4 regions of the Paenibacillus sp. NPDC056933 genome follow, and region 4 is predicted to be linked to each of the others. Evidence: riboswitches for the same ligand, from Rfam matches in the RefSeq annotation. Region 4 holds a riboswitch; each other region holds the start of a gene.
The links. A riboswitch is a leader RNA that binds a small molecule or an ion and turns the genes downstream of it on or off. The one in region 4 is predicted to bind cyclic di-AMP.
Positions count from the first base shown of each region.

Region 1: it holds a riboswitch for cyclic di-AMP, as region 4 does, so the genes downstream of both, ACFTRD_RS03030 (HAD family hydrolase) here and ACFTRD_RS31320 (resuscitation-promoting factor) in region 4, are expected to answer to the same signal.
Region 2: it holds a riboswitch for cyclic di-AMP, as region 4 does, so the genes downstream of both, ACFTRD_RS31935 (C40 family peptidase) here and ACFTRD_RS31320 (resuscitation-promoting factor) in region 4, are expected to answer to the same signal.
Region 3: it holds a riboswitch for cyclic di-AMP, as region 4 does, so the genes downstream of both, ACFTRD_RS15970 (3D domain-containing protein) here and ACFTRD_RS31320 (resuscitation-promoting factor) in region 4, are expected to answer to the same signal.

Region 1 covers NZ_JBHUQN010000001.1:704,909-707,108, reverse strand. Annotated here, with positions in the region: gene ACFTRD_RS03035 (HAD family hydrolase) at 1-407, opposite strand, end outside; gene ACFTRD_RS03030 (HAD family hydrolase) at 585-983, opposite strand; cyclic di-AMP (ydaO/yuaA leader) riboswitch at 1,101-1,276, opposite strand; gene ACFTRD_RS03025 (glutathione peroxidase) at 1,644-2,120, shown strand.
Region 2 covers NZ_JBHUQN010000012.1:29,296-31,495, reverse strand. Annotated here, with positions in the region: gene ACFTRD_RS31940 (GNAT family N-acetyltransferase) at 1-12, opposite strand, end outside; gene ACFTRD_RS31935 (C40 family peptidase) at 410-880, opposite strand; cyclic di-AMP (ydaO/yuaA leader) riboswitch at 884-1,021, opposite strand; gene ACFTRD_RS31930 (hypothetical protein) at 1,275-2,117, opposite strand; gene ACFTRD_RS31925 (M1 family metallopeptidase) at 2,128-2,200, opposite strand, start outside.
Region 3 covers NZ_JBHUQN010000002.1:223,769-225,968, forward strand. Annotated here, with positions in the region: gene ACFTRD_RS15965 (polysaccharide deacetylase family protein) at 1-419, shown strand, start outside; gene ACFTRD_RS15970 (3D domain-containing protein) at 553-1,215, opposite strand; cyclic di-AMP (ydaO/yuaA leader) riboswitch at 1,218-1,414, opposite strand; gene ACFTRD_RS15975 (amino acid ABC transporter ATP-binding protein) at 1,640-2,200, opposite strand, start outside.
Region 4 covers NZ_JBHUQN010000010.1:51,802-54,001, reverse strand. Annotated here, with positions in the region: gene ACFTRD_RS31325 (TatD family hydrolase) at 1-525, shown strand, start outside; cyclic di-AMP (ydaO/yuaA leader) riboswitch at 768-1,020, shown strand; gene ACFTRD_RS31320 (resuscitation-promoting factor) at 1,293-2,200, shown strand, end outside.

The DNA of each region.
Region 1 (2,200 bases), on a different contig from region 4:
ACATCGACATACTTGCGCAAACCGTAGCTATCCAGTCGACTCTCTGTTCCCGGGCTTTGATTGGCAATAATGCCAATCTTATAGTGCTGCGACAACGTCTGGAGAACAGAGCTGGCTGACGCGAAGGGGCGCTCAAGCTCTTTGCGGAACTTCAGCTTCTCCTGGATCTGTTCGCGGTGCCCCTCATCACTGATTAGGGTTCGAATAGCCAATTTCATCGGCCATTGCTCGTAATTTCGGTAAGAGGCGGCAAATATTTCCCGCACCGTCTGCATCTCCACCTGATAACCAAGCGCACAAGCCTCACGCACGAACTGACCGATAATATCATCCACCGGCTCCCATTCGTCCACGAGCGTATCCCCCACATCAAAGAACAACCATTGTATCCCACGTACTTCCGGCACGCCTATTCCTCCTCGTTAGCCACAGGAAATTCTTATCCCCATTTCCCAAACCATAAAAAAGAAGACCCACCATCATGCATGAGTCTCCTCAAGATTCCGTTTATTTATGATTTCAATTATAACAGGCAGCTGACACCGGATCAATCACAGGTATGGAACAGGAACAACAACTAAACACTACCCATTAAGCAGGAACCCCACTTCCCCATTTAAAGAGTACACAATCCGGTCAGCTCCCATCCCCCGATAGATCCCTTTCGGATGGCTCTGTTCTGTAATGACACACAAGGACTTGGATGTCCATGAGCGGCAGATCTGCAAATATCGACAGGTCAGGTTTAGGCTATTTTCAAAAATAAAAACATTGCCGACACTCCCTTGCGGCAAAAACCATTTCTGAGCTGCAGCCGTGTTCATGCGAATGACATGCTCCACACCGATTCTCCGGAGCCTGCGCTCTTCACCTGCACTGTTGGTCAGAACGGCAAACGGCATTTTTTTGTACATCAGCAATTTGATAAATTTACGTCCTGCTTCATTTGGAGCAGTCACTAAGATCATCTCTTTATCCATCATTCGTTCCTCCCTTGGCGTGAAAAGACAACAAAAAAGAAGCGTGGGGGACCAAGGCCTCCCGGACGCTTCTTCATTAATCCACAGCAAAAAGACACTATGAACCAGCGTACGGCTTGTTGCCTCTCCCTTTAACGCTTACGAGGTTAGCTGACGGATTCGGACGCGAGAGTCGCCCTATTTCCGGCTGTCACCGGAAAATTCACCCCATGGATGCCTACTGTCCTGGACAGTTCATCCTGTTGGTTCCCCCGTTTCCCACCCATGAATGAATGGAAACTCAGCGATTAAAACATCGTTCCTTTGTGAACATAATCAGAGCGATATTATCGTTTGTTTCGTTTTTCATGTAAAATTTAATTTAATTGGAATTACGATATGAATCATACACCCATGCCCTATCGGTGTAAAGTCTGTGCAGATCACCGAATCGACGGATTTTTGCCATTTCGCATCAATAATAACGCTTACAACATATCCATTCTCTACCCATCTCGTCAAAGCTCTCTAATTCTCCCTTTAGCGAAATTCACATAGCTAATCATTCACAGTTCATACACGGAAGGCTTACATTGTGCTTAAAAAAGAAATTTAAATTTTGCAATATTTAATTGCAATCAATATAATAGGAGATAAGAAGAATATGAAATGGAGGCGATTCTCATATCAGTCTACGACTACAAAGTAAACACCCTTCGCGGTCAGGAAGTTGAAATGTCCAACTATCGTGACAAAGTACTGCTTATCGTGAACACAGCAAGTCAATGCGGTCTCACACCCCAATTTAAAGGGCTGCAAGAACTTCAGGACAAATTCAAAGACTCCCCGTTTGAAGTGCTCGGTTTTCCAAGCAACCAGTTCGCACAGGAAAAAGGTTCTTCCGATGATATTGCCGAGTTCTGTCAGATGAACTACGGTGTCAGCTTCCCGATGTTTGAGAAAATCGATGTGAACGGTTCAAGCGCTCATCCTCTATTTCAGCATCTTACCAAAGAAGCACCGGGCGTACTTGGCTCCAAAGCTATCAAATGGAACTTCACCAAATTCCTTGTGGATCAAAATGGACGTGTTCTGAAACGGTATGCCCCCAAAACAACACCTGATAAAATTGAAGCAGATATTAAAGAATTGCTCAAATAACAAGATAACGATCACCCGCATCCCGTGGACAGAGGAACCTCTACCGGGTAACGGGTGATTTTTTCTCTGTCCTATTACTA
Region 2 (2,200 bases), on a different contig from region 4:
GGCTTCATCCATACAACTGCACGCTCCTCTCATTGTGAACAAGCTATAATGATTTTGAATTTGTCCATATAGATATGTCATTCCATAGCTAAGCTTGTTTTCACTCTACAAAAGAGGCGTTCATTTGGCAAGTCCTCGTTTTTGAAAAAAATTGAAACAAAAGTTCTGGTAAATTCGTTTATATTAGAGTGGGATGGGTAAAAACATTATAAGAGCGCGGACGAAGCAATACAAAATAGCTCTATAATAAAGTAAAGGTTAGGTTTGATAGCTTATCCCGAATACTTTTGAAGGAAACAAAGCACAAAAAAACCGCCGGATACATTCCTGCGGAGAATGTACCAGACGGTTCTATTATGCTTCGTTACAGTAGTGTTATGGTTACAGCATGACGTTGCTCAGCTTGTCCCTAGTCGATGGCCAAAGTCTCATATGCGTCCGTGCTCATAATCCGTTTAGCGCCAACATAGCGGTTGGCCCAGTAGCTTTCACTCAAAGCGCTGATTGTTACTCCCTTAGAAGAAGAGGAGTGTGCAAACTTTCCATCTCCTACGAAGATCCCTACGTGCGAAACCCCTTTACCCGTTGTATTGAAGAATACCAGATCGCCTGGTCTCATTTCCATACGGGATACCGAGTCACCCATGTCGAATTGGGAACTGGATTGGCGAGCCAGATCAATGCCCAGCTTGTCGAATACATAACTTGTGAACCCAGAGCAATCAAAGCCGTTAAGCGTTGTTCCCCCGCTTTTGTATGTAGTTCCCATTGCTGAATCAATGACTTGGTCCATTTTTGAATCTGCGAATGCGCTGCTCGCTCCAAGCGATAATGCGAATGTAAGGCTGAGAACAGCTGCGGTTAATTTCTTTTTAAACAAGAGATATACCCCTTCCAATGCCTGCGAGGTTAGCTTAAGGATTCGGTTGAAGGTCCCCTATGATCCCTCTGTTGCAAGATCAATTCACCCATAACTGGTTCCCCCGCTTCCCAGGTGCTAGGAATTTGGCTATGCTAGTTATGCACCTGTGAAATCAAGAAATGACGATTAAATTTTAAGTAGTTACAAATATGAAGGTAAAGATTACAAAGTTGTTACTAAAAACTCACTGCGATTATTGTAACAGAGGTATATCAGTTTGGCAACGTTTAGCAATAAATTTAGCAAAAAAAACCTCGACCTTTGACGGGGAAAGGTCGAGGTTTGCTTATGTAGCAACATTTGGCGAATGTAGCCTTTACATAGAGAGGTTAATCATTTTTAACCGTTCATACTAACCTTTGACCGTCTTGGACTGCCATAATCGGAAGTGCGCACATATTTTCCATAGACTGAGCAGACATCTGGCGAGTGGATACGTCTGTTGTAGTATAAGACCGGTTAAACCGGTTACTAACCATGAGGCAGAAGTAAAGGCTCCAAAGACCAGCAGATGGAGTCCGCCCAGAAGAATAGCGATACCGCTTAGAGCGATGACATGACGTAGTGCTATCCATACAGCATGTAAGGTGCCGCGGACTCCGCCTTCCTCGTCAGGAGCTGAGATACCAAACTGCATATAGAGCAGGGCATAATGGATAACCCACCCGTATATAATCCAGCCAGCCACGTAGGGAATGCCGGGCAAGAGCAGATGTAATGAATGAAAGCCGTCCATAAAAATGGAGTACAGTTTGGGTACGAGCCAGTAGGCAGGCAGCAGCAGTAATATTGTGCGAATGGTGTACAGCAACAGCATCGGTTTCCAAAGATGTTTAATTCCGCGCATGAATGGAACGCGTTCTTCTGAATGATTAAAATGCTGGAGCGAATAGAGCAGACCTGCCTGAATGAGAGGGCTAATGAGCATTCTCAGCAGCAACATGGCCCCCAGAATCCAAAGATAGCGATGAACCTCCGGACTCGTTGACAGGCTGAGCTGGCTCTCCATTTTGAATAACATCGTGCTTAACTCTCCAACATCAGGCTCCGGATAACGCAGGAGCAAAGGGACCACAGCCGACTGTACCATTTGATAGAGGAAGTATCCCCATATTAGTTGATAGATAAATAAGAGAGCTGCAATGAACATATGCTGACGGACGAGAAACCAGCCTTCACGTATTTTTGCTTTCATTGTATCCACCTCACCATGACAGACTTCCGAATATGGCCTCTATAAGTTTGGTTGCGCTCATGCTCCAGCGGGATTTGGTTGGC
Region 3 (2,200 bases), on a different contig from region 4:
ATCACAGCTACAATCACCCGGAATTCAGCAAGCTGTCCATGAATGCATTTCGCAAACAAATCTTACATACCGGAGACATTATTCGCAATTTGGCGGGTTACACTCCCAAGATGATCCGACCACCTTATGGAGACATTAACGAACAACAGCTGCAATGGGCAGCCAAACAACATTACAGCATTGTGAACTGGAACGTTGATTCCCTGGACTGGAAGGGCCTAAGCAAAGACAAAGTAAAGAAAAACATTCTGTCGGCCGTTAAACCCGGTTCCATTGTTTTGCAGCATGCAGGTGGCGGGGTGGGTTCGAATCTAAACGGCACTATCGAGGCGCTGCCTGAAGTTATTGAGGAATTGCGTAATCGGGGGTACGAGCTGGTCACTTTGGACGAAATGCTGGGCCTGCCAAAGGGCAAGTAGGATCTGTTTGTGAGGAGTTCGTATAAAACAAAAGGGTGTCCTTCAATCACATTACCGTGACAGAAGGACACCCTATGCTAATTAGTAAGTTCAAAGTACAGTTGCACTGGATATGTGCAGCTAGTTTGTGTTGTTATTTTAAAATGTAAAGTTCAACATCCTGAATACCAAATGTACTCACAGACTGTTGGCTTCCCGGAATAAAGATATCAATCCTATGACCTTTAATAGCACTCCCCACATCCCGGGCCGTAGCAACAAATGCCTGTTTCGGAAGTCCTGGATGTGTATGACCCGTTACGAGGACCTTCGTACCCAGTGGAATAATACTCGGGTCTACTGCGATTGTGCCCAATTCGAGCGGATTACCGAAGTAATCTACAGCACCCCATCCTCCATTTTCTGAAGGGTCGGCAGAGTATGCGGTTGCTTTTACATCGACTGACTTGCTGTAGTCAAATGTTTTTCCCCAGGCTTGGACTACCTTGTTACCTGCGTTGACATCAAGGCTGGCTGTAGTTATTGTTTTTGCGTTTGTAGCCGCTGCTGCAGATACTGCGTTTGTTTTGCCTGGAATCGTAATTTCCAAACCGCCGTAGATGTTGTAAGCGGAAATGTCACTGTTAGCTTTAATGAGTGTGTTTAACCCAACTCCATATTGCTTGGATAAGGTGTAGAAGGTATCCCCCTCTTTGGCCACATGAACTGAATCAGCGTGAGCCGGAACCGCCTGAATTAGCATTGCTGCTGTCAGCAAAGCTGTTGCTGTTTTGGCTATACGTTTCTTGTTAATCATGGTCTTCCTCCCTCATTGTGCCTGCGAAGTTAGTTGTCGGATTCGGATGGAGGAGACCACCCTATAGGTCCTAATTACATCAAAAGCTATATGTACGCCCTAATTCACCCCAAGCAGCGTGCCATCTTTCTTCCCCTGCACATTCTGCATCATTACATCCCCCACACTTCCTGTCCGGAAGTTTCGGCAGGAACAAATATATCACAATTTTGTAACCATGAGTCGTAGTAAATGTTACCAAATGGAGAAACAGTTCATCACAAATGCTGAAAATATGCGAATCTTTCAACATACAGTCTGACTGAAGTTGTTCCTTTGATGACAGAAACGTTACTTTCTATGTAAATTCATTCTTATGTTCACATGACAAAACAGCCTTGACGACTGTGTGTCGACAAGGCTGTTTTGTCAAGTTTGAATTAAATTAGAGCACTTTGGCAAGGAAGTCCCGTGTACGGGCATGCTTGGGTTCACCAAACACTTCAGCAGGGGTTCCTTCTTCTACAATGACCCCGCCATCCATAAACAGGATACGATCTCCTACTTCGCGAGCAAAGCCCATCTCATGCGTTACAATAACCATTGTCATACCACCTTCAGCAAGACGCTTCATGACATCCAGCACCTCACCGACCATTTCAGGATCAAGTGCAGAAGTTGGCTCGTCAAACAGCATGACATGCGGCTGCATTGCAAGAGCTCTTGCAATAGCGATCCGTTGTTTCTGACCACCGGAAAGCTGATTCGGATAAGCGTCTTTTTTGTCGGACAGGCCGACCGTCTTGAGCAACTCTGCCGAGATTTGTTCAGCTTCCTTAACGGATTGCTTTTTCACTTTGATGGGAGCGATTGTAATGTTCTGCTGCACCGTTTTGTGCGGAAACAGGTTGAAGTGCTGGAACACCATGCCCATTTTTTCACGAGTCGCGTTGATGTTGTGTTTGGGATCTGTGATTGACACACCTTCAAAATTAATTTCGCCGGA
Region 4 (2,200 bases):
TGCAAGCATGAAAAGGTGGTAGCTATCGGTGAAATTGGTCTAGACTATCACTGGGACACTTCTCCGAAGGAGGTACAGCATCGCGTATTACGACAACAGATTGGACTAGCTCGAGAGTTGAACATGCCAATCGTCATTCACAATCGGGATGCGCACGAGGATATTGTGAAGATTCTACGTGAAGAGAAGGCTGGAGAAGTTGGCGGTGTCATGCATTCATTCTCTGGCAGCTGGGAAACGGCAAAAATGTGCCTGGATTTGGGATTTCATCTTTCCTTTGGAGGGCCCATCACGTTCAAAAATGCAAAACAGCCAAAGGAAGTACTTGAGAAGGTTCCGATGGACCGATTTTTCATCGAGACGGATGCACCATATTTGACACCTCACCCGTATCGAGGGAAACGAAATGAGACAGCGCATGTACGTCTGGTTGCAGAAGCAGCTGCGGAAATTAAAGGCATTTCGATAGAGGAAATTGCTGCAATAACCACCAAAAATGCCATGGAACGATTTGGAATTCGCTAAAATATCGAGCAAAAGGGGTAAAAAAGTGAGTTAGACGGAGTTAATTTGCTTTTTGATCCAAATAAATCAAGAATATTACAATATTTTAACCAAATATTTAGAAAAACGTACTTGAACAACGCTTTACAACATGCATAGAAACACGATATCATCTTTTCAGTGAATTGTTGTGCGGAAAATTGGACAGATGTTCGGGGGATGAACAAAAGGGACACTTTCCGATGAAACAACATTACTTTCATGAATCAGTCTCGCTGAGTCTCCGTTAACGGAGAGCGGGGGAACCAATAGGGCTTAAACATCGGTGAATGTAGCTGATGCGCAATATTCGCTGACCCAAAACAGTGAATACCTTTGCGAAGCCATATTTGATTTCTTCTTTGGGTCTCGGGGTGAATTCAAGGGCGTCCGCCATGAGCGGATGACCGGAGATAGGGCGGCTCTCTTTCGCCCGAACCCGACAGCTAACCTCGCAAGCGGAAAAAGAGAGGCAACCTCGTGCATGAATTTCCGATATTCAAAATCATTCGGAAGCCACGAAAGAGTTCCTCTTAAACTCTTTCTTTGGCTTTTTTGTTTTTGAATAAAAGAAATGCGGTCATCATACGGTAAGTATTCAGGAGGATGACATCATGTTGCGAAGAGTGGTTCATGGTGCAGAACCGGTTATGTTGGTCCGACCTGTGTTCTGTAGAAAATTTGGTATAGTCGCGTCAAAGACATCATGCATTACTTAAGACGGCGAGGCTATGAAGGAGGACGGAGAAGTGGGCACATTCCAACCAGAAGAGACCCATGAGTCACGATCATCCAGTAAGTCTTTCGCGTTGCGGTGGAAGCATGAGAACTTGCGTCAAATGGCATTGATCGCGATTTTCTCAATTGCGCTTACAATCATGATCTTGTTAGTCGTTTACGGTCAGGCCGGGAAACAAATTTCACTGGTTATTGATGGCAAAGCTCAAGCGGTAGAGACTCGTACAGGAATGCTTCAGGAAATGCTGGAGGAGCAATCAATCACAGTCAGCCCTCACGATCAGGTATCCATGCCCTTAAACGGGGCAATCGCAGATGGAGACCGCATCGTTATTGAGCGGGCCGTTCCAGTTAAAATTACGGCAGACGGAGACACCAAGACACTGTATACAACCGATTCATCGGTACAAGAAGCAATTCAAAAATCAGGTATTCAAATTGCAAGTGAGGATAAAGTGTATCCGGCGCTTGGAACCACTGTTGAAGCGGATATGAAAATCCGTGTAGTGCGTGTAACAAAGCGTACAGTGGACGTGAAACAGCCGATTGCTTACAAAGTGATCAAAACGGCTGATCCCAGCTTGTACAAAGGCGATAATCGTGTCGTTGTGAGTGGTAAAGAAGGCACCATTGTACAGCATATTGAAAAGGTGTTTCAGGACGGAGAATTGGTCTCCAAAAAAATGGTGGGCAAATCGATTGCAACGAATCGCGTCGATAAAGTGATCGCTGTTGGTACCAAAGCAAAACCAGTTGTGAAAGAGCCGGTGATTCAGACGGTATCCGCGCAGACTTCCACAACCAAAAAGGCAACAACCACGAACTCGAAGAAAACCGCTGCCTCGGGCAGCAAAGTCATTACCGTCTCAGGCACTTCTTTTAAATATTCCAAGATCCTTAAAAATGTATCCATGACGGC